DNA from 3 places in the Herbiconiux sp. 320_LB genome. Region 1 is predicted to be linked to each of the others. Evidence: predicted binding sites of a transcription regulator. Region 1 holds the regulator's gene; each other region holds the start of a gene.
What was found. The regulator HrcA, encoded in region 1, represses chaperone genes, less so after heat shock. The targets are predictions, from matches to a motif close to TTNGCACTCGNNNNNNNCGAGTGCNAA.
Positions count from the first base shown of each region.

Region 2: groL (chaperonin GroEL) is a predicted target of HrcA. The motif match lies at 2,169-2,195, and genes of this name have one in related genera.
Region 3: groES (co-chaperone GroES) is a predicted target of HrcA. The motif match lies at 8,216-8,242, and genes of this name have one in related genera.

Region 1 is NZ_JCAWAD010000004.1:377,898-388,264, reverse strand. Features, by position in the region: gene ybeY (rRNA maturation RNase YbeY) at 1-4, opposite strand, end outside; gene AC59HU_RS13210 (PhoH family protein) at 15-1,007, opposite strand; gene AC59HU_RS13205 (HIT domain-containing protein) at 1,131-1,475, opposite strand; gene AC59HU_RS13200 (16S rRNA (uracil(1498)-N(3))-methyltransferase) at 1,542-2,294, opposite strand; gene dnaJ (molecular chaperone DnaJ) at 2,303-3,415, opposite strand; gene hrcA (heat-inducible transcriptional repressor HrcA) at 3,503-4,537, opposite strand; gene AC59HU_RS13185 (DUF4870 domain-containing protein) at 4,720-5,277, shown strand; gene hemW (radical SAM family heme chaperone HemW) at 5,340-6,560, opposite strand; gene AC59HU_RS13175 (DUF1990 domain-containing protein) at 6,567-7,229, opposite strand; gene lepA (translation elongation factor 4) at 7,232-9,082, opposite strand; gene AC59HU_RS13165 (NAD-dependent epimerase/dehydratase family protein) at 9,162-10,052, shown strand; gene AC59HU_RS13160 (ketopantoate reductase family protein) at 10,076-10,367, opposite strand, start outside.
Region 2 is NZ_JCAWAD010000004.1:36,554-46,920, forward strand. Features, by position in the region: gene AC59HU_RS11520 (LytR C-terminal domain-containing protein) at 1-528, shown strand, start outside; gene AC59HU_RS11525 (cold-shock protein) at 709-912, shown strand; gene AC59HU_RS11530 (DUF3048 domain-containing protein) at 1,103-2,125, shown strand; gene groL (chaperonin GroEL) at 2,240-3,859, shown strand; gene AC59HU_RS11540 (sensor histidine kinase) at 4,482-6,356, opposite strand; gene AC59HU_RS11545 (response regulator transcription factor) at 6,389-7,078, opposite strand; gene AC59HU_RS11550 (DNA repair helicase XPB) at 7,200-8,840, opposite strand; gene AC59HU_RS11555 (helicase-associated domain-containing protein) at 8,868-10,367, opposite strand, start outside.
Region 3 is NZ_JCAWAD010000005.1:59,865-70,231, forward strand. Features, by position in the region: gene AC59HU_RS13660 (branched-chain amino acid ABC transporter permease) at 1-827, shown strand, start outside; gene AC59HU_RS13665 (ABC transporter ATP-binding protein) at 820-1,794, shown strand; gene AC59HU_RS13670 (ABC transporter ATP-binding protein) at 1,791-2,615, shown strand; gene AC59HU_RS13675 (hypothetical protein) at 2,713-3,465, shown strand; gene AC59HU_RS13680 (hypothetical protein) at 3,462-4,205, shown strand; gene AC59HU_RS13685 (ABC transporter substrate-binding protein) at 4,297-5,655, opposite strand; gene AC59HU_RS13690 (ABC transporter substrate-binding protein) at 5,832-6,689, opposite strand; gene rarD (EamA family transporter RarD) at 6,724-7,647, opposite strand; gene groES (co-chaperone GroES) at 7,837-8,133, opposite strand; gene AC59HU_RS13705 (THUMP-like domain-containing protein) at 8,289-9,479, shown strand; gene AC59HU_RS13710 (DUF4190 domain-containing protein) at 9,498-10,172, opposite strand; gene AC59HU_RS13715 (DUF4190 domain-containing protein) at 10,264-10,367, opposite strand, start outside.

The DNA of each region.
Region 1 (10,367 bases):
TCACGCGGCCATCCTCATCGCTTGTTCGTGTTGTAGCGCCGGTCGCGGTCGCTCGTTCGGTCGCCCCGGTAGCCCGGGTTCTGGTTCTGGGCCATCTGCACCTGGTCGTACTTGGTGTAGGCGTCGACGATCAGGCCCACCAGGGTGTGCCTGACGACGTCGGCGCTGGTCAGCGTGGCGAAGTGGATGTCGTCGATCCGGTCGAGGATGCGCGACACGACCTGCAGACCGCTCGTGCCCGTCGGCAGGTCGACCTGCGTGATGTCGCCGGTGACCACCATCTTCGAGCCGAAGCCCAGCCGGGTGAGGAACATCTTCATCTGCTCGGGGGTGGTGTTCTGCGCCTCGTCGAGCACGATGAACGAGTTGTTGAGCGTGCGGCCGCGCATGTAGGCCAGCGGTGCGACCTCGATCGTGCCGGCCGCGAGCAGCTTGGGCACGATCTCCGGATCCATCATCTCGTTGAGCGCGTCGTAGAGCGGCCGGAGGTAGGGGTCGATCTTGTCGGTGAGGGTGCCGGGAAGGTAGCCCAGCCGCTCCCCCGCCTCGACCGCCGGACGGGTCAGGATGATCCGCTCGACCTCCTTGCGCTGGAGGGCCTGCACGGCCTTCGCCATGGCGAGATAGGTCTTGCCGGTACCGGCCGGGCCGATGCCGAAGACGATCGTGTTCTCGTCGATCGCGTCGACGTAGTCTTTCTGGCCGAGCGTCTTGGGCCGCACGCTCTTGCCGCGGGCGGTCACGATCGCCTGGCTGAGGAGCTCGGCGGGGCTGGTGCTGCGGTCGCCCTCGAGGATGCGGGCGGAGGTGGCGACCTCGGTCTGGGTGAGGTCGCGGCCGTCGCGCACCATCAGCAGCAGTTCTTCGACCAGACGCCGCGCCGCGTCGACCTGGTCGGCGTCGCCGGAGAGGGTGATGTCGTTGCCGCGGACGTGCACGGTGACGAGCGGGAACTGCTTCTCGACCGTGGTGAGCAGTCGGTCCTGCGGACCGAGCAGGCGCACCATCTCGATGCCGTCGATGTGCAGTCGCGCCTCGCCGTCGCCCTGCGGTGCGGACGGGCCGACCGAGCGGGAGGCCCCGTTCGACGGGGTGGACAGGGGGGAGGTGGGTTCAGAGGATGCCAAGTGCTATTCCTTCAGACCGCCCGCGAGCACGTGGGCGTGCACGTGGAAGACGGTCTGCCCGGAGTTGCCTCCGGTGTTGAAGATGAGGCGGAAGTCTCCGTCAGCGAGCTCCTCGGCGAGGGACTTCGCTGTGGCGACGATCTCCGCGAGGAGTTCGGGGTCGCCCGCGGCCAGTTCGACCACGTCGCGGTACTGCTCGGTCTTCGGAACGATCAGTACGTGCACCGGCGCCTTCGGAGCGACGTCTTCGAACGCGATCAGGCGGTCGTTCTCGCGCAGGATGGTCGCCGGGATCTCGCGCGCGACGATCCTGCTGAAGATCGAGGGCGCCGGGGATTCGTGAGACATGCTTCCATCCTACTTTTCACGACCGACGTTCGAAGGGGGTGGACGCCCCCGGATGCACCGGGTTCGCTACCAGCGTTCGAGCGCCACGTTGAGCACGGCCAGGGCGGCCGGCCCCGCCGTCGACGTGCGCAGCACCTCCGGGCCGAGGCGGACGGTCTCGGCGCCGGCCTCGGTGAGCAGGTCGAGCTCCCGCGGCGAGATGCCGCCCTCCGGCCCGACCACGAGCACGATCGGCCGCGAGTCGTCGCCGGTGGCGCCCGCCACGTCGACCTCGGTGAGGCGAGTGGTGGCGGTCGGCTCGAGCACGAGCATCCGGACACCGGTGACGCGCCGGGCCAGCTCCTCGGTCGAGGCGAGGTCGCCGACGACCGGCACGAAAGGGCGGATGGACTGCTTCGCCGCCTCGCGCACGATGCTCCGCCAGCGCTCGACGCCCTTCTGCTCCTTGGGCCCGGCCCAGCGCGAGATCGAGCGCTCGGCCTGCCACGGCACGACCGCGCCGACCCCGAGCTCGGTCGCGGCCTGGACGGCGCGCTCGTCGCGATCCCCCTTCGCCAGGGCCTGCACCAGCGTGATCATGGGCGCGGGCTCGGGATGCATGTCGACCGCGTCGACCACGATCTCGAGCTCGCGGGCCTCGGCCTTGACCACGATGCCGCGCACGACCAGGCCGCGACCGTCGCCGATCGCGGTGTGCTCGCCCACGCGCATCCGGTTCACCGTCGCCGCGTGGCGGGCCTCGTCGCCGTCGAGGGCGACCACCTCGCCGACGCCGTGCGGGACGAGCGCCAGGTCGTCGCGGAGGAAGAGGGAGCTCATCGGTGGCCTCAGACGTTGAGGAAGCGGTCGCGGAGCTTGGCGAACAGGCCCTGCTGGAACTGGCCGAGCGAGGGCGCCGGGTACTTGTGCGCCCCGGCGAGCTGCTTCATCAGCTCCTTCTGCTTGTGGTCGAGCTTGGTGGGCGTGACCACCTGGATGCCGACCCGCAGGTCGCCGCGACCGCCGCCGCGGAGGTGCGTGATGCCGCGGCCCTTGACCGTGAGCACCTCGGCGCTCTGGATGCCGGGCTTGAGCTCGAGCTCGATGTCGCCGTCGAGCGCCTTGATCGAGGTGGTGGTGCCGAGCACCGCATCCCACATCTGCACCTCGAGGGTGCAGAGCAGGTCGTCCTCGTTGCGGGAGAAGACGTCGTGGTGGCGCACCTTCATCTCGAGGTAGACGTCGCCCTGCGGGCCGCCGGCCGGGCCGACCTCGCCCTGACCGGGCAGCTGGAGACGCAGGCCGGTGTCGACGCCCGCGGGGATGTCGACCGGGATGGTGCGGCGCGCACGCACGCGACCCTGACCCTGGCACGTGGGGCACGGGTTCGGGATGACCGTGCCGTAGCCGCGGCAGGTGCCGCAGGGGGCGCTGGTCACGACGTTGCCGAGCAGCGAGCGCACGGTGCGCTGGATCGAGCCGGTGCCGTGGCAGATGTCGCAGGTCACGGGAGAGGTGCCGGGCTGGCAGCAGGAGCCGTTGCAGGTCTCGCAGAGCACCGCGGTGTCGACCTCGAGGTCGCGGTGCGCCCCGAAGATGACCTCGCCGAGGTCGACCTCGACGCGGAGCAACGCGTCCTGGCCCCGCTCGGCGCGCGACTTCGGGCCGCGCTGGCCGCCGCCCTGCCCGCCGAAGAAGGTCTCGAAGATGTCGCCGAAGCCGCCGAAGCCGCCGCCGGCGCCGCCGCCGAAGCCCTGCTGGGGGCCTCGGTCGTAGTCGCGGCGCTGGCCGGGATCGCTCAGCACGTCGTAGGCGTGGGTGACCTGCTTGAACTTCTCCTGCGCATCCGGACTCGGGTTGACGTCGGGGTGCAGCTCGCGCGCGAGTCGCCGGTAGGCCTTCTTGATCTCCTCGGGGGTCGCCTCGCGGGAGACGCCGAGCACGTCGTAATGGTCAGCCACGCTGGGCTTCTCCTTCGTTTCGAGTTCGTTCGATCGTTCGTGGGGTCGGGTGGTCGGGGTGATCGGGTGGGGTCGTCGGCCTCGGCCTCAGACCGCGCCGCCCGACTCGCCCAGGGAGCGGGAGAGGTACCGCGCGACGGCGCGGACCGCGGAGATGTTGCTGGAGTAGTCCATCCGGGTGGGGCCGAGCACGCCCAGCCGGGAGACGGCGCTGCCGACGCCGGTGTAGCCGCTGGCGAGGATGGAGGTCTCGCCGAGCCCGAAGGACTCGTTCTCGCGGCCGATCGAGACGGTGACGCCGCGCTGGTCGGCCTCCATCTCGCTGAACAGGCGGAGGAGCACGACCTGCTCCTCGACCGCTTCGAGCACCGGCAGGATGCTGCCGTGGAAGTCGTCCTCCGTGCGCACGAGGTTCGCGGCTCCTGCGATCAGGAGCTTCTCCTGGCGGTTCGCCGACACCTGCTCGTGCAGGGTCGCCGCCACCGCGGCCGCCACCGGGGCCGATTCGGCCGGGAAGCGGGCGGCGACGCCGTCGAGCGCGTCGGCCGCCTCGAGGAGGCCGAGCCCCGAGACCGCCTCGTTGAAGCGGAGGCGGAGGTCGCCGATCAGGCGGTCGTCGAGGTCGGCGGGCACGTCGACCACCCGCTGCTCGACGTGGCCGTTGTCGGTGATGATGACGGTCAGGAGCTTCCGCGGCGCGAGCGCGACCAGTTCGACGTGACGGACCTTGGCCTGCGAGCGCAGCGGGTACTGCACCAGGGCCACCTGGCGGGTGAGCTGCGACAGCAGCCGCACCGTGCGGGCCAGGACGTCGTCGACGTCGACCGAGGAGCCCAGGAAGGTCTCGATCGCGTGGCGCTGCGCCGAGGAGAGCGGCCGGAGGTCGGAGAGGTGGTCGACGAACAGGCGGTAGCCCTTGTCGGTCGGCACGCGGCCCGAGGAGGTGTGGGGGGCCGTGATCAGCTCCTCCTCCTCCAGCAGCGCCATGTCGTTGCGGATGGTGGCCGCCGAGACGCCGAACGAGTGACGCTCGGCGATGCTTTTGGAGCCGACGGGCTCGCGGGAGGCGACGTAGTCCTGCACGATCACCCTCAACACTTCCAGACTGCGGTCCGACACCATCAGACACACCTCCTTCCGAGCCGAAGCCCGCGCATTGGCACTCGCGCAGCTTGAGTGCTAATCATAACGCGCATCCGGGCCGACCGGTTCCGAACACCCTGGGCGCGGATCATTGCCGCCCGGGGACCCTGGCGCTATCCTGCCACCTGTAAGAACGCCCAACGTCTGAAAGGCGCGAGACAATGACCGACCCCAACGCAACACCGCCGTACGACCCGGCCTCCGGGCAGCCGACGCCGCCGCAGCAGGGGCAGCCGACTCCGCCTCCGGGATATCAGGCTCCCCCGCCCGGTTACCAGGCGCCGCCGTCGGGTTACCAGCAGCCCGGCTACCAGCAGCCCGGGTACCAGCAGCCGCAGGCCGGCTACCAGCCCACGGCCGGAGCGGCACCGCTCACCCAGGCCGAAGACAAGCAGTGGGCCATGTGGTCGCACATCGGCGGCGTGCTGTTCATCCTGCCGCCGCTGATCATCTGGCTGGTCTTCAAAGACCGCGGCCCCCTGACCAACCAGGAGGGCAAGGAGTCCACGAACTTCCAGATCACGATGGCCATCGTCTGGGTGGCCTACTCGATCGTCAACGTGATCCTGCAGTTCATCCCGATCGTCGGCTTCATCATCGGCACGCTGCTCTGGCTGGCGCTGCTGGCCGTGCAGATCGTGTTCCCGATCATCGGTGGCGTGAAGGTCAACGGCGGCGGCACCTACCGCTACCCGTTCAACTTCCGCTTCATCAAGTAACGCAACGGCTCCGGGGCGGCGATCGAGGATCTCCTCGGTCGCCGCTTCGTCGTCTCCGGCCGTCAGGTCAGGCGACGCACGACCGTGTCGGCCAGGAGCCGGCCGCGCAGGGTGAGGTCGAGGGTGCCGCGCACCGCGGCGGGGCCGTCGACGAGTCCCTCGGCGATCAGGCCGGCCACCTCGCGCCGCGCCTCGGGGGCGAGCGAGCGGATGCGCAGCCGGTCGCGCACCCGGCTCTCCAGCAGGATGCGCTCGAGCTCGCGCGTGCCGTCGTCGATGGTCTCGCGGCCGGCGGCGGGCGACTCTCCTGCGGCGATCCGCTGGGCGTAGGCCGCGGGGTGCTTCACGTTCCACCAGCGGGTGTCGCCGACGTAGCTGTGCGAGCCCGGACCGATGCCCCACCAGTCGTTGCCGACCCAGTAGCCGAGGTTGTGCCGGGAGCGCGTCGAGGCATCCTTCGACCAGTTGCTGACCTCGTACCAGTCGTACCCCGCACCGCCGAGGGTGCGGTCGGCCAGCTCGTACATGTCGGCCTGCAGGTCGTCCGAGGGCGCGGCGACCACACCGGAGCGGATCTGGCGGGCGAGCTTCGTGCCCTCCTCCACGATCAGCGCGTAGGCGGAGATGTGGTCGGGGTCGTTCGCCACGGCCGCGTCGAGCGACCGCTTCCAGTCGTCGAGGGTCTCCCCCGGGGTGCCGTAGATCAGGTCGAGGCTGACCTGGAGCCCCGCGTCCTTCGCCCAGCCGACCACATCCGGGATGCGGGCCGGGTCGTGGGTGCGCTCGAGCGTCGCGAGCACGCTCGGCACGGCCGACTGCATCCCGAAGCTCACGCGGGTGAAACCGGCCTCGGCCAGCGTCGTCAGGTACTCGGCGTCGACGGAGTCGGGGTTGGCCTCGGTGGTGATCTCCGCATCCGGAGCGAACCCCCACTCCTCGCGCGCCGCACCGAGCATGGCCGTGAGCTGCACCGCGGGCAGGAGCGTGGGCGTGCCGCCGCCGAAGAAGACGGTCGACAGCGGCCGCGGCGGAACGCCGGAGGCGCCGAGCACCTCGCCGGCGAAGCGCATCTCGGCGACCGCCTGCGAGGCGTAGTCGGACTGCTTCACGCCGCGCAGCTCGGTGGCCGTGTAGGTGTTGAAGTCGCAGTAGCCGCAGCGCACCCGGCAGAACGGGACGTGCACGTAGAGGCTGAGATCACGCTCGGCCGAGCGCAGGGCACCGTCAACCGGAAGGAGGCCGTCGGCCGGAGCCGGATCGCCGAGTGGCAGGACGGAGGGCACGGCCTCCTACGCCCCCATCGCCGGCATCAGCGAACGCAGGTACTTCTTGGTCGCGCGGGCCTGGAAGAGGCGCAGCACGGGCAGGCCGAGGGCGTAGTACCAGGTGCTCGGGCGCGAGAAGGCGCGGATGACGATCCAGACCGAGTCGTCGGAGAGGTGCTCGACCAGGAAGAGCTCCTCGCCGGACTCCGGATGCCCGGGCAGCGTGCCGTAGGCGAAGCCCAGTCGCCCCGGCTCGTTCACCAGGTAGACGACCCGCACGGGCGCCTTGACGGGGATGCCGAAGGCGCGCACGGTGAGCACCGCGGTGGTGCCCGGGGAGACCAGGGGCGTGCCGTCTTCTCCATAGGCCTGCTCGGGGTCGGCCGACCGGGGCGCGACGGGGATGCCCGCCTGGTCGTAGACCAGCCCGGCGTAGTCGGTCTCGGTCGGGGCCGGGAGCGTGATCTCGCCCACGGCGATGCCGGAGCCGCGCTGCACGCCCCAGGCCATCAGCTTCGCCGACGCGGTCTCGAAACGGGCGGCGCCGCTGCCGAGCCGCGCACGACGCTCCATCGGGTGGAAGCCCTTCGGCGGGTAGTAGAGGAGGTCGGCGGCTTGCGTCGCCCCGACGGCCGCGTAGCTGAGCGGAGCCTCGGCGGGCGAGGTCTTCGCGAGGGTGGAGGCCACGGCTACTTCTTGTCCTTCTTCTCCGTGTCACCGGAGAGGGCGGCGATGAAGGCCTCCTGGGGCACCTCGACGCGGCCGACCATCTTCATCCGCTTCTTGCCCTCCTTCTGCTTCTCGAGCAGCTTGCGCTTGCGGGTGATGTCACCGCCGTAGCACTTGGCGAGCACGTCCTTCCGCATCGCGCGGATCGACTCGCGGGCGATGATCCGGGCGCCGATGGCGGCCTGGATCGGCACCTCGAACTGCTGGCGCGGGATCAGCTCGCGCAGGCGGCCGGTCATCAGCACGCCGTAGGCGTAGGCCTTGTCGCGATGCACGATCGCGCTGAAGGCGTCGACCTGCTCGCCCTGGAGCAGGATGTCGACCTTCACCAGGTCGGCCTCCTGCTCGCCCGCGGGCTCGTAGTCGAGGCTCGCGTAGCCGGCGGTCTTCGACTTGAGGTTGTCGAAGAAGTCGAAGACGATCTCGCCGAGCGGCATGGTGTACTTGATCTCGACCCGGTCTTCACCCAGGTAGTCCATGCCCTGGAGGGTGCCGCGGCGGCTCTGGCAGAGCTCCATGATCGTGCCGACGTAGTCCTTCGGCGCCAGGATGGCCGCGTTCACGACCGGCTCCTTGACGTTGGCGATCTTGCCGCCGGGGAACTCGCTCGGGTTCGTGACAGTGACCGTCTTCTTGTCTTCGGTGGTCACCTCGTAGATCACGCTCGGGGCGGTCGCGATCAGGTCGAGGTTGAACTCGCGCTCGAGCCGCTCGGTGATGATCTCGAGGTGCAGGAGGCCGAGGAAGCCGCAGCGGAAGCCGAAGCCCAGCGCGACCGAGGTCTCGGGCTCGTACACCAGGGCGGCATCGCTGAGCTTCAGCTTGTCGAGCGCCTCGCGCAGCACCGGGTAGTCGCTGCCGTCGATCGGGTAGAGGCCCGAGAACACCATCGGCAGCGGCTCGGTGTACCCCGGCAGGGCCACGGTCGCGGGCTTCGCCGCCGTCGTGACCGTGTCGCCGACCTTGGACTGCCGCACGTCTTTCACGCCCGTGATCAGGTAGCCGACCTCGCCGACGCCGAGGCCCTTCGACGGGGTCGGCTCCGGGCTCGACACCCCGATCTCGAGGATCTCGTGGGTGGCGCGGGTCGACATCATCTGGATGCGCTCGCGCGGGCTCAGGTGCCCGTCGATCATGCGGACGTAGGTGACCACGCCGCGGTAGGCGTCGTAGACCGAGTCGAAGATCATCGCGCGGGCCGCCGCATCCGGATCGCCCACCGGGGCCGGGATGCGCTCGACCACCCGGTCGAGCAGGTCTTCGACGCCGAGACCGGTCTTGCCGGAGACGCGGAGCACGTCGTCGGGGTCGCCGCCGATCAGGCTCGCGAGCTCCTTCGCGTACTTCTCGGGGTCGGCCGCGGGCAGGTCGATCTTGTTCAGCACCGGGATGATCGTGAGGTCGTTCTCGAGCGCCAGGTACAGGTTCGCGAGGGTCTGCGCCTCGATGCCCTGCGCCGCGTCGACCAGCAGGATCGCGCCCTCGCAGGCCGCCAGACTGCGGCTGACCTCGTAGGAGAAGTCGACGTGGCCGGGGGTGTCGATCATGTTGAGCGCGAAGGTGTCGTCACCGAGCGCCCAGGGCATGCGCACGGCCTGGCTCTTGATCGTGATGCCGCGCTCGCGCTCGATGTCCATGCGGTCGAGGTACTGGGCGCGCATGTCACGGTCGCTGACGACGCCGGTGATCCCGAGCATCCGGTCGGCCAGCGTCGACTTGCCGTGGTCGATGTGGGCGATGATGCAGAAGTTGCGGATGAACGCGGGGTCGGTCGAAGCAGGCTGGAGGGCCTTCTTGGCTAGGGGGCTCACGCATTCCTCTGGAGTCGATCGGACGTCCTATTCTGCCATGCACTGGAATGCGGGCGCTCCGAACCGGTTGAATCGACGTATGGCTATTCTCCTCACCGGTGCGACCGGTTTCATCGGATCCGCTGTCCTCCGTCAACTCCGCGCCCAGGGCCGCGACGTCGTCGCCCTCGTGCGCACCGAAGAAAAGGCCGACGAGGTGAGGGCGCAGGGCGCCACCGCCGTGCTCGGCACGCTCACCGATCGTGAGCTCATCACCTCGCTGGCGCTGGACAGCGACGGCGTCATCCACCTCGCCAGCCCCGGCGACGAGTCGAGCGCCCCGACCGACGACAGCTTCGTCGCGGCGGTGTTCGCCGGCCTGGAGGGCAGCGACAAGCCCTACGTGCACACCGGCGGGATCTGGGTCTTCGGATCCGGCGCCGACCTGACCGAGCGCACCCCGTTCGACCCGCCCGCCCTCACCTCCTGGCGCCTGCCGGTCGAGGCGCGGGTGCGGAGCGCCTCGGGCGTCAAGACGACAATCATCGCCCCCGGGATCGTGTTCGGGCACGGCGGCGGCATCCCGAACGCGGTCTCGGGCGCGGCCCGCGTCGACACCCCGGAGGGGCAGGCGCTCGAGCTCATCGGTTCGGGCGACCAGCACTGGACCACGGTGTTCGTCGACGACCTGGCCGAGCTCTACCTCCTCGCCTTCGACCTGGCCCCGGCCGGCTCGTACTACATCGGCGCCAGCGGGCAGAACCCGACCGTGCGCGAGCTCGGCGAGGCGGCCTCGGCCGCGGCGGGGCTCGACGGGCGCGTCGCACCGACCTCGGTCGAGCAGGTGCACGAGCGCCTCGGCGAGGGCTTCGGCGACGCGCTGCTGCTGGACCAGCAGGCCACGGGCGCGGCGGCTCGGATCGACCTCGGCTGGGAGCCGAACGGGCCGAGCCTGGTCGACGAGCTGCGCAGCGGATCGTACGCGGGCTGAGGACTGGTCTGCCGGCGCTCGCGTCAGCGGGCGTCGAGCAGGCGGGACAGCTGCCGCACCACGACCGACGGCGGGATGAAGGCGCCCTCGCGCTCCACCCGGTGCACCAGGCCGACCAGAGCGGCGTTCAGGGGCGCGAGCACCTTGACGCGGGCAGCCGCCTCCACGACGGCGCCGTTCAGGTAGTCGATCTCGGTCAGCTGACCGCGGCGGATGCTCTGCAGGGTCGACCCCGGGTTCGGGGTCGACCCCATCCGCTTCGCCATCGCCCGCGGCAGCAGCCGGGCGAGCCGCGGCGGCGCCCACTCGAAGGCG
Region 2 (10,367 bases), 340 kb from region 1:
CGCGGCCGGGGTTGGATGGTGTTCGCCTGGGCCGCCCTCGCCACGGTGCTGCTCGTGGGCGGCGGCATCACCTACCTCGCGGTGATCAACAACAACATCCAGTTCACGGATGCGTTCAGCGGCTCGACCGACGCGGCGGTGCCCACCGACACCCCCACACCCACCCCGACCATCACGCCGGTCACGGACGGGTCGCTCTCGGTCACCGTGCTGAACGGCACCACGATCGCGGGCCTCGCGACCGCCGTCGGAGACGCCGCGGGCGCCGCGGGCTGGAGCGTCGGCTCGATGGCCAACGCGAGCACGGACGACTTCCCGACCACCACCGTCTACTACACCGACCCGGCCAACCAGGCCGCGGCGCTCGGCCTCGCGCAGCTGCTAGGCAACGTCCCGACCGAGGAGTCGCAGACCTTCCTCGGCGCCAACCTGACCGTGGTGCTCGGCACCGACTACGACGGCCCGGGGTCGTCGGTCGCGGGTGACAGCGGTGTCGTCGACGGCACCGCCTCCGGGGTGGAGGGCTAGCTCCCCGCCCGTCACGCCCGCCGTTTTATTACGCGGGTGTTTCCGTCGTGTTGATTTGCGGCAACGATCCGGTGATTTCGCCGTCCGGGCCGTTGTGCGCCGTTCTGCTGTGCATAGGATCTGGAAATGGTCGTGGCAACTGTGTCACCACTGCAGAAACACAGCACTTGGGAGTAAGACATGGCGAACGGGACCGTGAAGTGGTTCAACGCTGAAAAGGGCTACGGCTTCATCACCGTGGACGGCGGAGGACAGGACGTCTTCGTGCACTACTCGGCCATCGACATGGCCGGCTACAAGGTCCTCGAAGAGGGTCAGCAGGTCGTGTTCGAGGTCGGGACGGGGTCGAAGGGCCCGCAGGCCGAGTCCGTCCGACTCGCCTGAGCGCGTCTCGCCTGAGGGCGTCTCGCTCGGCGGCAGATCACTCTCGCCTCAGCGCGTCTCGCCTGAGCGCGGAGCCCAGGCGCGTCAGCCGCTGCGCCGGCGGCACCGGCACTAGGGTGTGCTCGTGATCACGAGTGCGCCGACGCCCAGTTCCGACCGGCGACGACGCGCCACGAGGGTCGTCTCGGGCGTGGTTCTTCTCGCTGTCGTGGCGGTCATCGCCGGGTGCAGCGCGCCCGATCCCCGCCCGACGGATGCGTCGATCACCCCGACGGCCGCCTTCGGTTCCGACTATGTGACGCCCGCGCCCACGGTGCCCGCGCCCCTCCGGGGAACGCTGGTGCCGGCCGGCACCCTCAGCGGTCCGTCGCTCGCGGCGAAGATCGACAATCACGAGGAGGCGCGCCCCCAGCTCGGCCTCGAGCGCACGGACATCGTGTTCGAGGAGCTGGTCGAGGGCGGGCTGACGCGGTACGTCGCGATATGGCAGTCCGACGTGCCCGACCTGATCGGCCCGGTGCGGTCGATCCGGCCGATGGATCCGGACATCCTCTCCTCCTTCGGCGGCATCGTGGCGTTCTCCGGCGGACAGGAGCAGTTCGTCGACATGATGCGGGCGGCGCCGGTCTACAGCGCGATCCACGGCCAGGCCGACACCGAGTCGACCTTCTATCGGATGGACGGGCGGTCGAGCCCTCACGACGTCGTCGTCAAGGCGACCGAGCTCGTCGCCCAGCACACCGACCTCGCCGCCCCGGCACAGCAGTTCGCCTACTCATGGGATGTGCCCTCCTCCACGGCCGTGGTGCAGGGCACGCCCACCTCGGCGATCGACGTCGTGTTCTCAGACGAGCGGTACCCCGGGTGGGACTGGGATGCCGCCACGGGGGCGTTCCTCCGCAGCCAGGAGGGCGGGCCCGACCTCGACGCGAACGGCGACCGCATCCGGGCCGTCAACGTCGTGACCATGCGTGTGGACGAGGTGTACAACTACGACGCCGAGGTGCCGCAGGCGGTGCTCATCGCCACCGGCGAGGCGACCGTCTCGACCGGTGGGCGGACGGTGCAGGCGACCTGGTCGAAGGATTCGCCGACCGCTCCGATCCGGCTGGTCGACGACCTCGGCGCGACGGTGCGCCTGGCGCCCGGCAATACGTGGATCGAGCTGGTGCCCGCGGAGTCGGGCAGCGTCACGGTGGTGCCCGGGGCCTGACCCCGCTCACTTGCACTCGGGCAGTCTGAGTGCCAATATTGACTTAGCACTCGTGAAGTCTGAGTGCTAACACCTGAATCTTTGAACGACGTCCAGGGAGGACGAGAAACACACATGGCAAAGATCATTGCTTTCGATGAAGAGGCCCGTCGCGGCCTCGAGCGTGGCCTGAACACGCTCGCCGATGCCGTCAAGGTGACGCTTGGCCCGCGCGGTCGCAACGTCGTCCTCGAGAAGAAGTGGGGCGCCCCCACGATCACCAACGACGGCGTGTCCATCGCCAAGGAGATCGAGCTCGACGACCCGTACGAGAAGATCGGTGCCGAGCTCGTCAAGGAGGTCGCCAAGAAGACCGACGACGTCGCGGGCGATGGCACCACCACCGCCACCGTTCTCGCCCAGGCCCTGGTCAAGGAAGGCCTCCGCAACGTGGCCGCCGGCGCCGACCCGATCTCGCTCAAGAAGGGCATCGAGAAGGCCGTCGCCGCCGTCTCCGCCGAGCTGATCAAGAACGCCAAGGAGATCGAGACCAAGGAAGAGATCGCGGCCACCGCATCCATCTCCGCGGCCGACCCCGAGATCGGCGCGATCATCGCCGAGGCCATCGACAAGGTCGGCAAGGAGGGTGTCGTCACCGTCGAGGAGTCGAACACCTTCGGCACCGAGCTCGAGCTGACCGAGGGCATGCGCTTCGACAAGGGCTACCTGTCGGCGTACTTCGTCACCGACCCCGAGCGCCAGGAAGCGGTCTTCGAAGACCCCTACATCCTGATCGTGAACAGCAAGGTCTCGAACATCAAGGACCTGCTGCCCATCGTCGACAAGGTCATCCAGACCGGCAAGCAGCTGCTCATCATCGCTGAGGACGTCGACGGCGAGGCCCTGGCCACGCTGGTCGTGAACAAGATCCGCGGCATCTTCAAGTCGGTCGCCGTCAAGGCCCCCGGCTTCGGCGACCGTCGCAAGGCGCAGCTGCAGGACATCGCGATCCTCACCGGCGGCCAGGTCATCTCCGAGGAGGTCGGCCTCAAGCTCGAGAACGTCACCCTCGACCTGCTCGGTCAGGCCCGCAAGGTCGTCATCACCAAGGACGAGACCACCATCGTCGAAGGCGCCGGAGACCCCGAGGCCATCGCCGGACGTGTCGCTCAGATCCGTGCCGAGATCGACAACACCGACAGCGACTACGACCGCGAGAAGCTCCAGGAGCGCCTCGCCAAGCTCGCCGGCGGTGTCGCGGTCATCAAGGCCGGTGCCGCCACGGAGGTCGAGCTCAAGGAGCGCAAGCACCGCATCGAAGACGCCGTGCGCAACGCGAAGGCCGCCGTCGAAGAGGGCATCGTCGCCGGTGGTGGCGTCGCCCTCATCCAGGCCGGCAAGACCGCGTTCGAGAACCTCGAGCTCGTGGGCGACGAGGCGACCGGCGCGAACATCGTGAAGGTGGCCATCGAGGCCCCCCTCAAGCAGATCGCGTTCAACGCGGGCATGGAGCCGGGTGTCGTCGCCGCCAAGGTGCGCGACCTCGACTACGGCTGGGGCCTGAACGCCGCGTCCGGTGAGTACGTCGACCTCCTGGCCGCCGGCATCATCGACCCGGCCAAGGTGACCCGCTCGGCGCTGCAGAACGCCGCATCGATCGCCGGCCTCTTCCTCACCACCGAGGTCGTCATCGCCGACAAGCCCGAGAAGACCGCGGCTCCGGCCGGCGACCCCACGGGTGGCATGGACTTCTAGGTCTGATCCCAAGAGAAAGGCGGTCCCCTGGCGGGGGCCGCCTTTCCCTTTGCCGCGCCGGTCCCCGCCCGGCGCGGGCGACATGTTCGCGTGCCGTCGCGAAGCGCGGCCTGCGGTCGTGCTTCGCGGCGACGCGCTCACCCTGTGTCGTCGACAAAGGCCCGCAGCCTTCATCTCCGTCCCAAAAGTTCGGGCGGGGTGGAATGCTGCGGGCCATTTTCGACGACACAGGGTGAGTGCGCAGCCGCGTGAGCGACCGCACACTCACATGTCGCGTCGCGCCGGGCGGGGACCGGCGCGACCCGGGATGGGCGCGCAAAGCACGCCCATCCCGGCAGCTAACACAGCGGGACATTTGCAGCCCACACCTTCCGGGACGGAAAGGCCGTTAGTGGGCCTTCGCCTTCCGGGACGGTAAGGCCGTTAGTGGGCCTTCGCCTTCCGGGACGGTAAGGCCGTTAGTAGGCCCCACCTTCCGGGACGGAATGGCCGTTAGTGGGCCATCGCCTTCCGGGACGGAACGGCCGTTAGCTGGCCTTCACCTACCGGGACAGAAAGGCCGTTAGTAGGCCTTCGCCTTCCGGGACGGAAAGGCCGTTAGTGGGCCTTCACCTGCCGGGGCCTATTGCTCGGCTAGGGGCAGCGTGACCCGGAAGGTCGCCCCTCCGCCCGGGGTCTCCAGGGCCTCCACGGTGCCGTGGTGGGCGGCGATGATGGAGGAGACGATAGCGAGGCCGAGGCCGCTTCCGCCGGTCTCGCGGGTGCGGGAGGAGTCGGCGCGGTAGAAGCGCTGAAAGATCTTCTCGCGGATCTGCGGCGGGATGCCGGTTCCGTGGTCGATGATGTCGACGGTCGCGACGCGGCGCTTCTCGTCGACCTGCACCGAGAGCTCGATCGGGCTGTCGGCGTCGGTGAACCGCAGAGCATTGCCGATCAGGTTGGTCAGCACCTGCCGGATCTTGTTCTCCTCGGCCAGCACGATCGGTCGCACCTCGGCCGCCGGCTGCGCCGCGACCGAAGCGGTGTCGGCGGGCACCAGCGAGCCCGAGGCGTTGGCGGCGTTCGCCGCATTCGCCGCGCGACGGGATGCGCCGAAACCGCGACCCGACCCGGAGCGGGCGATCGGGCCGGTGGGCGCGGCCGGGTCGAGGGGCGTGACCGGGCCGGTCTCCGCCGCCCCGTCCGCCCGCGGGCGGCGACGCAGCCGGGCGAGGGCGCTGTTCGCGAAGGTGACGGGGCGCGTCGCGGTCGACGGCTTGTCGGGCCCGCCCGCACCGCCGACGCCGCCCGAGCTCGCACCACCGGGAGCCCCGGCGGCACCCGCCGGGCCGCCGACAGGGCCGCCCGTCCCGCCCGCCGCATCCGCCGCAGTACCCTCGATCGCCGGGGCGAAGGTGACCGACGAGGGGGCGTTCGGGGTGATCACCGAGACGACGCGTTCGGGGCTGGCGGCCCGCGCATCCATCGCCGCATCCAGCGTCAACGGCACCAGGTCGATCAGGGCGAGCTGCAGCGGCCGCGTCTCGTCGAGGCGGGCGAGCTCGAGGAGGTCTTCGACGAGCGTGCCCATCCGGATCGCCTCCTTCTCGATGCGATCCATCGCCTGGGCCACGTCTTCGGGGGTCTGGAGCGCGCCCATCCGGTACAGCTCGGCGTAGCCGCGCACCGAGACCAGGGGCGTGCGCAGCTCGTGCGAGGCGTCGCCGACGAAGCGCCGCATCTGGTCGATCGTGCGGGCGCGGTCGGCGAACGCGCTGTCGATGCGCGAGAGCATCGTGTTGAGCGAGCGGTTGAGGCGCCCGACCTCGGTGTTGGGCGTCGCATCCGACATGCGGCGGCTGAAGTCGCCGCCGTCGGCGATGGCCGCGGCGGTGCGTTCGACCTCGCGGAGCGGCCCGAAGGTCGAGGTCACGAGCAGCCGAGTCAGCATCGCGCCCAGGATGACCACGCCGATCCCGAACGCCAGGAAGATCGACAGGTAGGTGGCCGTCGTCTTCTCGGTCTCGGCGAGCGACTTGGCGATCACGATGGTGCCGAGCGACCCGTCACCGCCGTAGAGGTAGACCGTCGTCGCGATCGCGTGCCACTGCGTGTGCTGATCGATCGAGTCGATGCTGAAGACCTTGCCCTCGAGCAGGTTCGCGGTGTCGAGCGAGACCTGGGCCTGGGGCATCGCACCCGGGTCGCGGTCGCCCCAGTTACTGACGATCAGCTCACCCGAGGCGCTCAGCAGCCCGACGAAGTAATCGGCCGGCGCCGACGTGACATCTTGGATGCCGAACCGCTCCTGCGTCGCATCTGGCCCCAGGAACGGCGAGGCGTCTTTCGACGCCGTGTCGAGCTGCGAGTCGACCTGCTGCAGCAAGTAGGTGCGCAGCACGATCATCGTGCCCACCCCTGACACCACCAGCCCGAAGGTCAGCATCAAGACCGTCACGCCGGTGATCTTGGTGCGCAGCGAGATCGAGTTCCACTGCTTCAGGATGGCGTTCAGCATGTCGGGGAGAAGGCTACCGCCTCAGGCTGTGGCTAGGCCTTGCTGACCTTGAGCATGTAGCCGAAGCCGCGCTTGGTCTGGATCAGCGACTCCTCGGTGTGCGCGTCGAGCTTCCGGCGCAGGTACGAGATGTATGACTCCACGATGCCCGCGTCGCCGTTGAAGTCGTACTCCCAGACGTGGTCGAGGATCTGCGCCTTCGAGAGCACGCGGTTCGGGTTGAGCATCAGGTAGCGCAGCAGCTTGAACTCGGTGGGCGAGAGCTCGATCGCCGTGTCGCCGACGAAGACCTCGTGCGTGTCCTGATCCATCGTCAGCTCGCCGGCCCGGATGATCGCATCCTCGTCGGCCTGCATGGTGCGACGCAGGATCGCCTTGATGCGCGCCACGATCTCGTCGAGGCTGAACGGCTTGGTCACGTAGTCGTCGCCACCGACCGTGAGGCCGGTGATCTTGTCCTCCGTGTCGTCTTTCGCCGTGAGGAAGAGGATGGGGGCGGTGTAGCCCGCGGCCCGCAGCCGCTTGGTCACGCCGAAGCCGTTCATGTCCGGGAGCATGACGTCCAGGATGATGAGGTCGGGCTCCTCCTCCAGTACGGCGGAGATGGTCTGCGCACCGTTGCTGACCGCGCGCACGGCGAAGCCGGCGAAGCGGAGGCTGGTGGTGAGCAGGTCGCGGATGTTCGGTTCGTCGTCGACGATGAGGATGCGAGGGCCGGTCATGATCCCATTATCTGCGGGTGCGCTGTGCGAAAACTGTGAGTCAGCGGGGCGCGCGCTCTCCGGTGGATCGGCACCGGCCAGACACCGGCCAGACACCGGCCAGACCGCGATTCTCCGGTTCCTACGCCGCCAGCGCGTCCGCATCCACGATCGAGTAGGCGTAGCCCTGCTCGGCGAGGAAGCGCTGCCGGTTCTGCGCGAACTCCTGGTCGACGGTGTCGCGCGCGACGAGCGTGTAGAAGCTCGCCGACAGCCCGGACTCCTTCGGGCGCAGCAGGCGGCCGAGGCGCTGGGCCTCCTCCTGCCGCGACCCGAACGAGCCGGAGACCTGGATGGCGACGCTCGCCTCGGGCAGGTCGATCGAGAAGTTCGCGACCTTGCTGACCACGAGGATCTTCTCCTCGCCCTCGCGGAAGGCCTGGAACAGCCGTTCGCGCTCGGCCACCGGCGTGGCGCCGGTGATCTCCGGCGCGCCGAGCTGGGCCGAGAGGTCGTCGAGCTGGTCGATGTACTGCCCGATCACCAGGATGCGCTCGCCCTCGTGATGCGCGATCAGCCGGCGGGTCGCGTCGAGCTTCGCCGGAGCGGTCGCCGCGAGCCGGTACCGCTCGTCGTCGCCCGCGGCGGCGTAGGTCATCCGCTCGTCGTAGGGCAGGTCGACCCGCACCTCGTAGCAGTTGGCGGGGGAGATGTAGCCCTGGGCCTCGATCTCCTTCCATGGCGCATCGAAGCGCTTGGGGCCGATCAGGCTGAACACGTCGGACTCGCGGCCGTCCTCCCGCACCAGCGTCGCCGTGAGGCCGAGCCGGCGCCGGGCCTGCAGGTCGGCGGTGAGCTTGAACACCGGGGCGGGCAGCAGGTGCACCTCGTCGTAGACGACGAGGCCCCAGTCGAGGGCGTCGAGCAGCTCGAGGTGGGCGTACTTGCCGCTGCGCTTGGAGGTGAGGATCTGGTAGGTCGCGATCGTGACCGGCTTGACCTCCTTGACGAGACCGGAGTACTCGCCGATCTCGTCCTCGGTGAGGCTGGTGCGCTTCAGCAGCTCGCTCCGCCACTGGCGGGCCGAAACGGTGTTGGTGACGAGGATGAGGGTGTTGGTCTTGATCGCGGCCATCGCCCCCGCGCCGACGAGGGTCTTGCCCGCGCCGCAGGGCAGCACGACGACGCCCGAACCGTGCTCGGAGAACAGGTCGACCGCCTGGCGCTGGTAGTCGCGCAGGTGCCAGGTCGACTCGTCTAGGTCGATCTCGTGCGGGGTGCCCGGGGTGAAGCCGGCCAGGTCGTCGGCGGGCCAGCCGAGCTTGATCAGCTCCTGCTTGAGCTGACCGCGGGCCCAGGGGGCGATCATCCAGCTGCCGTCGTCACGGCGCTCGGTGAGCAAGGGTGCCACCTTCTTGCCGCGGGTGATCTCGGTGAGCACCGCGGGATCGGTCGAGCGCAGGCTCAGCACGCCCTCGTCGTCGCGCTCGATGACGAGCTTGCCGTAGCGGCCGATGGTCTCCACGATCTCGAGGGTCACCGACTGCGGCACCGCGAACTTCGAGAACTGCTCCAGGGTGGCGAGGATCTCGTCGGCCGAGTGACCGGCCGCCCGCGCGTTCCAGAGGCCGAGGCGGGTGATCCGGTAGGTGTGCACGTGCTCCGGGGCGCGCTCCAGTTCGGCGAACACCGCCAGCTCGTGGCGGGCCGCATCGGCATCCGGATGCGCGACCTCCAGCAGTACGGTGCGGTCGCTTTGGACGATGAGAGGGCCGTCGGGCATAACTGGAAAGTCTACGCGGCCCTCGCGTCAGACGGCCTCGACGGCCAGGATGTTCGCCACGGGCACCGTCCGCTCGATCCCCGCCTTCTCGTCGACGCAGCGCAGCCGGCCGTTCGAGAGGCTCTGCGGGGTGACGAGCAGCTGCACGGCCGAGCCGTCCGGCATCCGCAGATCGATGCGGAGCGGGGTGCGGGCGCGCACCGCCTGGTCGAGCTGGCGGGTGATCCAGGCGGTGGGGTCGTCGGGGGAGGCGGCGGGGGCGTCGCGAAGGCGGGCGAGGAGGTCGGTTGCGGCAGCGGGGGCGGCGGGCGTGAGAGCTTGCCCGGTCGCGGCGGCTTGCCCGGTCGGGCCGCCCGCGGGGGCGCCTGCCGCGGGCGGGGCGGGCGTCGGAGCCGGGAGGATGCGGGCGCGGGTCATCGTGCGCGGCCGACCCTGCTCGTCGAGCGCCAGGACGGGGTACCGCGCGTCGAGCATCAGCCAGTAGACGGTGGTCGGTTCGGCGCGGCTGACCAGATGGGTGACGGGGTCGGCCGAGTCTCCAGAGGCCGTGCTCGCCTCGGGGGCGGGCCGCAGATCGAGCGAGGAGAGGTCGTGGTCGAGGGCGATCGTGCCGCGGAGGGCGCTGTCGGAGGTCTCGACGATCGACCGGACACCGACGGTCTGCGCACCGGGGGTCGCCGGGCGGACCCGCACCAGGCCGTGCCGTCGCCCGCCCTCGGTGAGCAGGTAGTCGAGCGCCTGTGGCATCCCGGTCAGCGAGACCTCGCCGAGGAACGCCCGCAGCGACTCCTCGGTCTCGCCCGAGGCGAGGGCGCGATCGATCGAGGCCTGCGAGATGCGGTACGCCGAGGCGAGCCCCCGGTTCTCCAGGTCGGCGAGCAGGCGGATGCGCGTGTCGATCGCGGGCGGCAGCGGGCCGGGTGCGATCACCGAAAGATCGTGCTGCACGTAGACCTGGGTGACCTCGGGCGGGAGGGCGGAGGCGACGGTGTCGAGTGCGGTGCTGCTGGGGGCGGTGCCGTCGGGGGCGGTGCTGCTGGGGGTGGCGCTGTCGGCCGCGGCGCCGTCGACGGTTCCCGAGTCGTCCTCGAGTGTCAGGCGGAGGGCGACCGTGCCGAACGGGGTCGGACGGCCGTCGGCCACGAGTCCGAGGGTCGAGGCCATCCCGTCGATGCGGGCGAGCGCCTCGTGACGTGACTCGTCAGCCGCCGGGTACCGGTCGGCGAAGGCGCGGGCGAGGTCGTCGCCGGTGCGCCACCCGGGGGAGGAGAGGAGGAGCCGGCGCCACGGCAGCGGCAGGGTGTCGAACCAGCTGCGGGTCAGGGCGAGCCAGCGCTCGGCCGCGGGCAGCAGGTTCCACTCCGCGGCGAGCGTCGTGGAGAGGAGCGTCTCGGCCTCGGCCGCCACCAGCCGTGCGGCGGAGGCCAGCTCGACGACCTGGGCCACCTGGTCGACCTCGACGCCGAGCACCGGGGCGATCCGCCGCTCCTCGGTCGTGCCGATGCCGCCGTGGGCACGCAGCCGGGC
Region 3 (10,367 bases), on a different contig from region 1:
CCTACGGCTTCGCGATCCCGACCCTCGCGGGGGCACCGCTGGTCGTGGCGGTGCTCTGCGCGATCGCCTGCTCGGTGATCTTCGCGTTCATCCTGGGCATCCCGACCCTGCGGCTGAGAGCCGACTATCTGGCGATCGTCACGATCGCGGCCGCGGAGGTCGTGAGATACATCGTCACCACGACGGGCCTCACCGACTTCACCGGCGCCGCGAACGGCCTCTCGGGCTTCAAGGGCACCTTCGCCGCGATCAACCCGATCCCGCAAGGCACCTACGGCTTCGGCCCGTTCACGTACAACGAGTACGACTGGTGGATCCGGATCGTCGGCTGGGCGCTCGTGGCCCTCGCCAGCGTGCTGGTGTTCCTGCTCATGCGCTCCCCCTGGGGCCGAGTGGTCAAGGGCATCCGCGAAGACGAGGATGCGGTGCGCAGCCTCGGCAAGAACGTCTACAGCTACAAGATGCAGGCGCTGGTCATCGGTGGCGGGCTCGGCTCGCTCGCCGGAATCATCTTCATCCTGCCCCGCGCGGTGCAGCCGGCGAACTACACCACCGGCCTCACCTTCTTCATCTGGACGATCATGCTCCTGGGCGGGGCGGCCACGATCTTCGGGCCCATCGTGGGTTCGATGATCTTCTGGGTCGTGCTCTCGCTCACCCAGGGCATCCTGTACGGCGCCATCGAGTCGGGGGCCCTGCCCTTCGTCTCGACCACCCAGGCCGGGCAGATCCGCTTCATCCTCGTCGGTGTGGCGCTGATGCTCCTGGTCATCTTCAGACCGCAAGGTATTTTCGGAAACAAGAAGGAGCTGTCCTTCAGTGTCTAATCTCGACGGAACCCCCACCCTCTCCACGACCCACCCGCTCGTCAAGGGCGAGATCGGTCCCGGCTGCGCGAAGGTCGACCCGATCGTCATCGCCGACAACGTCACCCGGCAGTTCGGCGGTCTCAAGGCGGTCGACGTCGCCCACCTCGAGATCCCGCGCGGCCAGATCACGGCGCTTATCGGCCCCAACGGTGCCGGCAAGACGACGATGTTCAACCTGCTCACCGGGTTCGACAAGCCGAACACCGGCACGTGGGAGTTCGACGGCAAGTCGCTCGCCGGCGTGCCGGCCTTCAAGGTGGCCCGGGCCGGCATGGTCCGCACCTTCCAGCTGACGAAGTCGCTCGGCCGCCTCTCGGTGCTGCAGAACATGCTGCTCGGTGCGACCGGGCAGAAGGGCGAGGGGCTGTTCAGCTCGCTCTTCAAGCCGCTGTGGCGCAAGCAGGAGGAGGAGAACACCGTCCGCGCGGACGACCTCCTCGCCCGCTTCAAGCTCGACGCCAAGCGTGAGGACTACGCGGCCTCGCTCTCGGGCGGCCAGCGCAAGCTCCTCGAGATGGCCAGGGCGCTGATGTCCAAGCCCGAGCTGATCATGCTCGACGAGCCGATGGCGGGGGTGAACCCGGCACTGACCCAGTCGCTGCTCGGGCACATCAAGAACCTCAAGTCCGACGGCACCACGGTGCTGTTCGTCGAGCACGACATGCACATGGTCATGCACATCTCGGACTGGGTGGTCGTGATGGCCGAGGGCCGCGTCGTGGCCGAGGGCCCGCCCGAGACCGTGATGAAGGATCCGGCCGTGATCGACGCCTACCTGGGCGCCCACCACGACACCGACCTGGGCGACCTGATGGAAGACGGACCGAACCCGGTCATCGAGGCGGAGCGGAAGGCGCACGACGCGCACCCCGACGCCGAGGGAGCCGGCTACGGCACCGGATCGACGGCGGAGGAGAACCGATGAGCGACATCGACCCCAACGAGGTCAACGCCGAGACGAACACGCTGGCCGAGGAGACCCCTCGGGCGCACACGCTCGCCCCGACGGACCGCGGCGACGCGGTGCTGCGCACCGAAGACCTGGTCGGCGGCTACCTGCCCGGCGTCAACATCCTGAACGGCTGCACCATCGAGGCCTACCCCGGTGAGCTGATCGGGATCATCGGCCCGAACGGCGCCGGCAAGTCGACGGTGCTCAAGGCGATCTTCGGCCAGATCCGCATCCGGAGCGGCCGCGTCATCCTGAAGGGCGAGGACATCACGGGCCTGCGCGCCAACAAGCTCGTCACCAAGGGTGTCGGCATGGTGCCGCAGAACAACAACGTCTTCCCGAGCCTCACCATCGAGGAGAACCTCGAGATGGGCCTGTTCCAGAAGCCCTCGATCTTCGCCGAGCGCTTCGACTTCGTGACGACCCTCTTCCCCGAGCTCGGCAAGCGCCGCAAGCAGCGGGCGGGCTCGCTCTCGGGCGGTGAGCGCCAGATGGTGGCGATGGGCCGGGCGCTGATGATGGAGCCCTCGGTGCTGCTGCTGGACGAGCCCTCCGCGGGCCTGTCCCCCGTGCGTCAGGACGAGACCTTCATGCGCGTGCACCAGATCAACCGCGCCGGCGTCTCGGTCATCATGGTCGAGCAGAACGCGCGCCGCTGCCTGCAGATCTGCGACCGGGCCTACGTGCTCGACCAGGGCCGCGACGCCTACACCGGCACCGGCCGCGAGCTGATGAAGGACCCGAAGGTCATCGAGCTCTACCTCGGCACCCTGGCGGCCGACCAGGGCCACTAGCCCCTCTGCTTGACCCGTCGGCCGGAACTGACATATCCTCGGTTCCGGCCGACGGGCGCGTGAACTCCCTGTTCTCCCGTCGGCGACGGGAGAACCGATGTCCACACCCCTCGCGGTCACCACCACAGCCCTCCGCAGTCGCCCGTCGCGAGCGGAGGTCGACGCCGAAGTGACGGCGGCACGCGCCTCCGGCGTCGTCCCGCCGCTCGACGTCCGGGCGACGGTGCTCTCCGGCCTGGGACTGGTCGCGGTCCTGGTGGTGGCGTGCGTCTACCTCTCCTCGGTCACGCTGCTGGTCGTCCCGGCCGCGATCGTCGTGCTGCTGGGCGCTGTGGGCGGCTTCCTGCTCGCCCGGCGCTCGCGCATCCGTGCCGCCGCGACGCGATGGTGCCGGATGCGCCGGCTCGCCGAGGAGAACGGCTGGCAGTACGACCACGACGTCGTCGATGCCACCATGCCGGGGGTCGTCAACCGCCTGGGCCGGAACCAGCGGATGCTCCACCGCTTCCGGCCGAGCGCCGGCCCGGTGATCGAGGTGGGCGCGCACCGGTTCGACACGGTGGCGAGCCAGCAGCCCTTCGTGATCAATGGGTACGTCATCGTGCACAGTCCGGGCTCCGTTCCCGAGCAGAGCTCCGTGGCCCGCTCCCGGGTCGCCGTGTCGCTCGACCTGCACGAGCTGCCGGCCCTGATGCTGTCCGGCGTCGCGGGCCACGGGCACGTGCACCTCGAATCCGTCACCGATCGGGTGATCGCCTACGTGCACGGCTCCTTCGACTTCGACGACCCCGCCGAGTGGACGGGCATCGGGTCGATCGCCCGGGCCGTGCAGGCCGCGTCCGTCCTGTGACCGGCCGGCGGGCCAGGCTGGAGGCCTTCGCGGCGGCCCATCAGCTCGACCACCGCCGCGACGACCGCACCACCGACTACCCCGGCGCGCTCTTCGCGGTCGGAGAGGACCGGCACATCGTCGACCGGCTGCGGCGGCGCGAGCCCCGGTTGGTGGAGGTGGGCAACCTGCGGTACACCGCTGCCCGGCTCGGCGGCCCGAAGACGATCACGCGGGGCTACCTGATGGTCGAGCTCGAGGGCACGCATCCCCACCTGTTCCTCGACTCGCTGCGCAACGGTCCGCTCCGCGACGTCGCGCTCACGGGGTCGTTCTCCCCCACGCAGCGGCTGTCGCTCGAGGGTGACTTCGGCCGCCACTTCCAGCTCTACTGCCCCGCCGACCACCGGATGGAGGCGCACCTGATCTTCACGCCCGACCTGATGGCCGTACTCATCGACGAGGCGACCGCGTTCGACGTCGAGATCGTCGGAGACCTGCTCTTCGCCTACGCGGAACGGCCCTTCGACCTGGGTGACGAGGCGGAGTGGCAGCGGATCGAACGACTGCTGGCGGCTCTCGACCCGAAGCTGTCCCGCCAGACCCGGCGCGACACGATCCCGGCGGCCGGCCTCCCGCTGCCGGCACGCGCGCGGCTGAGCACCGCTCCCGGCGCGCTGCGCACCGCGGGCATCGTCGCCCTGTCCACCGTCTGCACCGTGGCGGCCGTCGTCTGGTGGGTCGCCATGAGGACGACCTGACGTCGTCGACGCGGCGCATCCGGCTGCTGGCACGCGAGAAGGCCCGGCACCTCCGAGGAGGGCCGGGCCTTCGTGCGTGGTGCGGGCGGGACTAGCCCTTCAGCGAACCGAACTCGACGTTCAGCGGCGCGTAGGTGTTGTCCATGCCGTACTGGTAGATACCGATGTAGGCCTCGGTCGGGTCACCGTTCTGGTCGAAGGTGATCGGGCCGGAGATGCCGTCGTAGTCGATGTCCGTGCCGGCTGCCAGCAGGTCGGCGCACTCGGCGAAGCTGGTGCACTTCGTGCCACCATCCGAGACGGCCTGCATGTTGGCCTGGATGGCGGGACCGGTCGCGGAGCCACCGGCGATGGCCGCGAGAGCCATCAGGTTGACCGCGTCGTAGGACTCGGCTGCGTAGCTGAAGTCCTTCAGGTCGGGGTTCACACCGAGCAGCTTGGCCTTGAACGCGTCGTCGGCCAGAACGCCGGGCAGCGTGCCCTTGGCGCAGTTCAGCACACCCTTGTCGAAGTCTGCGGAGTAGTCGGCCAGGTTGCCGTCCACGAAGTAGACCTTGCTGCCGTCGAAGCCCTTGGTTCCGACGAGCTCGGGGATGATGACCTTGGTCTGGTCGAACGCGATCAGGGCGATCGCGTCGGGGTCGGCCGCCAGCACGGAGTCGATCTGAGCGCTGAACTGGCTGTCACCCTCGTTGAAGGCCTCGGAGGCCACGACGGTGCCACCGGCTGCCTCGACGGCCGTGGTGACGTTCGACTCGAGGCCGGAGCCGTACGCGTCGTTCAGGTAGATGATGCCGATGTTGGTGTTGCCGTCGCCGACCATCAGGTTGCCGAGCACGCGGCCCTGCAGCACGTCGGAGGGAGCGGTACGGAAGTAATACCCGCCGTCGGCGTAGGTCGAGAAGTCGGGCGAGGTGTTCGCGGGCGACACCTGGACGACCTGGGCACCCGTGACCTGGTCGATGAAGGTGAACGAGACACCGGACGACGCGGCGCCGACGATGCCGGAGACGCCCTGGCTGAGCAGGTCGGTCGCCGACTGGGTCGCGATGTCGGTCGTGGTGTCACCGGAGTCGCGGTGGATGACCTCGGCGTTGCCGCCCAGGACACCCGACGTCGACGCGTTGATCTCGTCGATGGCGAGGTCGACACCGGCGATCTCGGGCGGGCCGAGGTAGGCGAGGCTACCGGTGGTCGGGAGGATCGAACCGATCTTCAGCGTGGTGGCTCGGCTCTGCGCCGCCTCGGGGGCGACCGCCGTGATGTTCGCCGCCGCGGTCGCGGCGTCGGGGCCGCAGCTCTCCGCCGCAGCGGTGGTCGCTCCGCCGTCGGTGCTCGGCGTCGAGGCGCACGAGGCCAGCAGCAGAGCCGTGGCGCTGAACGCGGCTACGCCGGCAACGATCGAGAGGGGCTTCGAGCGCGAGGCCTTGGCCTTCGCAAATACGCTCATGGTGCTCCTTATGTGAATGTGTGCAGTTTCTCGGCAGACTCGAAGAATCGGCCGTGGGATCACGCTATGCGCTCCGTGACGCGGGAACAATACGCTGGTGTTACAGCCGTGTAACACGCGTCAATCGTTACCTCGCGGTGACCTTCACCCCGCCTGTTCGGGGGGTGTGATCGCTCTCAGCCGGTGATCCCGATCGGCATGAGGGAGCCAGGAGCGGTGCTCGCAGGGGCCGGGGCGAGCGCGCCGGTGACCCCGGTGTAGCGGATGCCGCCGCCCGATCCGATCGCGTCCAGACACGCGCCGTAGCTCGAGCACGACACCGCACCGGCGGTGACCGCGGGGATGAATCGGGCGATCGAGGTGGCTCCGTCGTCGCCCGCGAGCACCGCGGCGAGCGCGATCGTCACGGTCGCGTCGTAGCTCTCGGCACCGAAGCGGGTGTCGGTCAGCGACGGGTCGGCCGTGCGGAGGCGCTCGGCGACGGCCTCGTCGACCGGCACGGGGTCGGCGACCGCGCTCAGCCCGGCCACGCCCGCCGCCTTCGCCGCGGTGTCCGCGGCCGTGAGCACGTCCTGGCTGTTTGGTCCGACCAGGGCGTCGACCCGGCCGGCGAAGGAGGCGATCGTCTCGGCCGCGCGCGTGCTCGCGGCGTCCCCCGCATCCCCGTGCAGGACGACCAGGGTCTGGCCGCGGAATCCTCCCGCGGCGTCGATGTCCCGGGCCGCGAGCTCCACCCCGGCCAGCTCGGCCGTGCCGAGGACCGCGTTTCCTCCAGTGAGCGGCACGACCGCGCCGATGACGAGGGTGCCGTCGCCGATGGGGATCGGCTGCGCCATGCTGGCGACCGGGTTCGGCGCGACCGGGGTCGACGCCGGTGCGGCAGCGAAGCATCCGCTCAGGCCGAGGGCGAGACCGGCGGTCACGACGGCGAGACCGGCGAGGCTGACGGCCGGCCGGCGCAAGGCGGCCCCGGGGCGACCCGCAGACGCGGATGCACGACGGCCGGGCCCCGTCGAGTGGTCGCTCTGTCTCATGCTCCCAGCACCCTACCGGTCGGCCGGGCGCATCTCAGAGCGCCTCGACGGGCGCGCCGCGCGTCCCGCGGGAGGCCCGCACCATGTCGACGGCGAGGATGACCACGGCGACCCAGACGATCGCGAACCCGGCCCACCGCTCGGGCGGCATGTCCTCGTGCAGCACGAAGACCCCCAGTGCGAACTGCAGGATGGGGGCGACGAACTGCACCAGCCCCACCCAGACCAGCGGCAGCCGTCGGGTCGCCGAGGCGAACATCAGCAGCGGCACGGCCGTGACCACGCCGAGCAGCACCATGCCGGTGGTGTGCCAGCCGTTGACCGTGCCGAAGACCAGGCCGCCCTGCGTGCCGACCACGACGAGGAGCACGATCGCGAGCGGCGTCAGCCAGGCCGTCTCGAGGGTGAGACCGCTGACCGCGTCGACCCGGGGGCCGACGTGCTTCTTGACCAGACCGTAGGTTCCGAACGAGAAGGCGAGGATGAGGGCGATCCACGGCACCGTGCCGTGCCCGAACGCGAGCACCAGCACGGCGAGGGCGGCGACGCCGATCGCGACCCACTGCATCCGGCGCAGCTTCTCGCGCAGCACGACGACACCGAGCAGCACCGTCACGATCGGGTTGATGAAGTAGCCGAGCGAGGCCTCGACGACCTGCCCGCTCAGGGTGCCGAGGATGTAGGTCTGCCAGTTGACGTAGATCAGGATGCCGGCGAGCCCCATGAACAGCAGCAGCTTGGGCTGGCGGGCGATCGCCAGGAAGGGCCGCCAGGCCCGGGTGACGGTCAGCAGCACCGCGCAGAACACGAGCGAGAACACGATCCGCCAGGCCACGATCTCGAAGGCGCCGGCCGGCTGCATCAGCAGGAAGTAGACCGGGAGCACTCCCCAGAGCACGTACGCCCCGACGGCATTGACGAGGCCGGTGCGGAACCGCTCGGACTCGGAACCGCGGATGGTCAGGGAGCTCGGTCGCGAGGCGGGTTCGGGGGGTGTCACCGCGCCACTCTACCCCCGCGCGGGAGGGCCGGCGGAGCGGCCGACGAGGCGCGGGACGACCCGGGCCCGGAGCTCTGCGGGCCCCGCCCGGAACGCACAGAACCCGGGCGGCCGAAGCCACCCGGGTTCTGTCTCTGAGGACTGCGTCTAGCGGACGACGACCGCGAGCACGTCGCGGGCCGAGAGCACCAGGAAGTCTTCGCCGGCGTACTTCACCTCGGTTCCGCCGTACTTGGAGTAGATGACCTTGTCGCCGACTGCGACGTCGAGCGGCACGCGGTTGCCGTTGTCGTCGATGCGGCCGGGGCCGACGGCGACGACTTCGCCCTCCTGGGGCTTCTCCTTGGCGGTGTCAGGGATGACGAGACCGGAAGCAGTGGTCTGCTCAGCTTCGACCTGCTTGATGACGATGCGATCCTCGAGCGGCTTGATGGAGACCGACACGGTTGACCTCTTCTTTCTCAGTGACAAAACGTCTGGTTAGCACACTCACTGCGAGAGTGCTAAGTCGAGTTTAGGGGCACCGCTGGCACTCGCGCAACGTGAGTGCCAGGGATCGCGCGGCGCCTTCGGCCCGTCGCCCTTGGTACGGTTGCCGGATGGATGCCGCCGAGCTGTCGACGCTGCTCACCCCCGAGGGGCTCCGGCTTCTGGACTCGCTGCCGCCCTACTCCTCGCTGGATGCGGTCGCCCAGGTCGCCGCGCTCCGGAAGGCCGGCCACTCCCCCGAACTGGTCGCCGCGGTGCTCACGCAGTCGCGTTTGCGCGAGAAGGCCACGGCCAAGTTCGGCGCCTTCGCCGACCGGCTGCTCTACACCCAGGCGGGCCTCGAGCAGGCCACACGCCTCAAGGTCGCGGCAGGCCACGCGGGCCGCTTCCGCTCGGCGGGCGTCTCCCGGGTCGCCGACCTCGGCTGCGGCATCGGGGCCGACGCCCTCGCCCTGGTCGCCCTCGACATCCCGGTGCGGGCGGTGGAGCGCGACGAGGTCACCGCCGCGATCGCGAGCTACAACCTGGCGGGATTCCCCGAGGCCGAGGTCGTCCACGCCTCGGCCGAGGAGGCGGAGCTCGACGGCGTCGACGCGGTCTACCTCGACCCGGCCCGCCGCACCGCCGGCACGGGCGAGACCACCCGCCTCGCCCACGAGGAGGACTACTCGCCGTCGATCGGCTTCGCCTTCGGTCTCGCCGAGCGCTACCCCACCGGGATCAAGCTCGGGCCGGGCTTCGACCGGTCGCTGATCCCCCCCTCGGCCGAGGCCCAGTGGGTCTCCGTCGACGGCCAGCTGGTCGAGATGGGGCTGTGGTTCGGCGCGGTCGCCCGACCGGGCATCCGTCGTGCCGCCCTCGTGCTGAGCGGGGCCGGGGCCGACGAGCTGACGGCCGCCGGCGACAGCCCGGACGCCGAGGTGCGGCCCCTCGGCGACTACGTCTACGAGCCGGACGGCGCGGTCATCCGCGCCCGTCTGATCGGCGACCTGGCCGAGCGGCTCGGCGCGGGGATGCTCTCGGCGGGCATCGCCTACCTGACCGCAGACGAGGTGGTGCCGACGCCGTTCGCGGCCGCCTTCCGGGTGATCGAGCGGCTGCCGGCCGGTGAGGCCGCCCTGAAGCGTGCCCTCCGTGAGCGGAGGATCGGCACGCTCGAGATCAAGAAGCGCGGCATCGACGTCGATCCGGCCGCGCTGCGCAAGCGGCTGGCCCTCAAGGGCGACCGCTCGGCCACGCTCATCCTGACCCGGGTCGACGGCGGCCACGAGGCTCTGCTCGCCGAGCGCGTCGTCACCTGACGACCGCCGCCGACAGGGTCAGTTGTAGTACGTCGTGCCCGCGCCCACGGAGGCGACGAGAACGACGACGAAGATGATGTACCCGATCACGAACAGCACGGCGAGGCCGGTGAACACGTACGACAGGATGAGGCCGGCCTTGGCCAGGCCACGACCCCCCTCGCCCGTCCGGTCGATCTGCTTGAGCGCGATGTGCCCGGTGACGATGCCCGCCACGGAGAACACGAAGGCGAGCACGATCGTGACGATCGCGAGCGTGTTCGTCGGGGGCGCGGCCGGCACCTGGTTGTAGCCGTAGTAGGCCTGCTGACCCTGCGGCTGGGGCGGCTGGGTGGGCTGGTACCCGGGCTGGTACGACGGTGCCTGGTAGCCCGGCTGCTGGCCGGAGTTCTGGTAGCCGGGCTGCTGACCGGTGTTCTGGTAGCCGGGCTGCTGGCCCTGGGGCGCGTAGCTGCCGGGCTGCTGGCCGTAGCCGCCGGGCGCGGGCGGCGTCGGGGGAGTCGGCGACTGGTACCCGCCGGTGGGCGGGGCCTGGAAGCTCGGCGCGGCCGGCGGAGCCGACGGCGGCGCGGGCGGGGCGGCCGGCTGCGGCACCGAGGGCGGCGGAGTGTACGAGGGCGCCGGGGGCGCCGGCGGGGCGGGAGGCGCCGTGGGCTCCTCGGCCGGAGGGGTGGAGTTGTCGTTGTCGCTCACGGGAACGCCCTTCTCTGGGGTACTGGCTCGTTAACAGAGTAGGCGCAGGCGGCCCCGGGCCGAAGGCACCGGGGCCGCCTGCGCCGATGACTCAGTAGGTCGTGGTGTAGCTCATCGTCGACGCCGTCGCGGCGAGCACGATGATGACGATCAGCCAGATCACGAACGTGGCGGCACCGATGATGATGCCGGCGA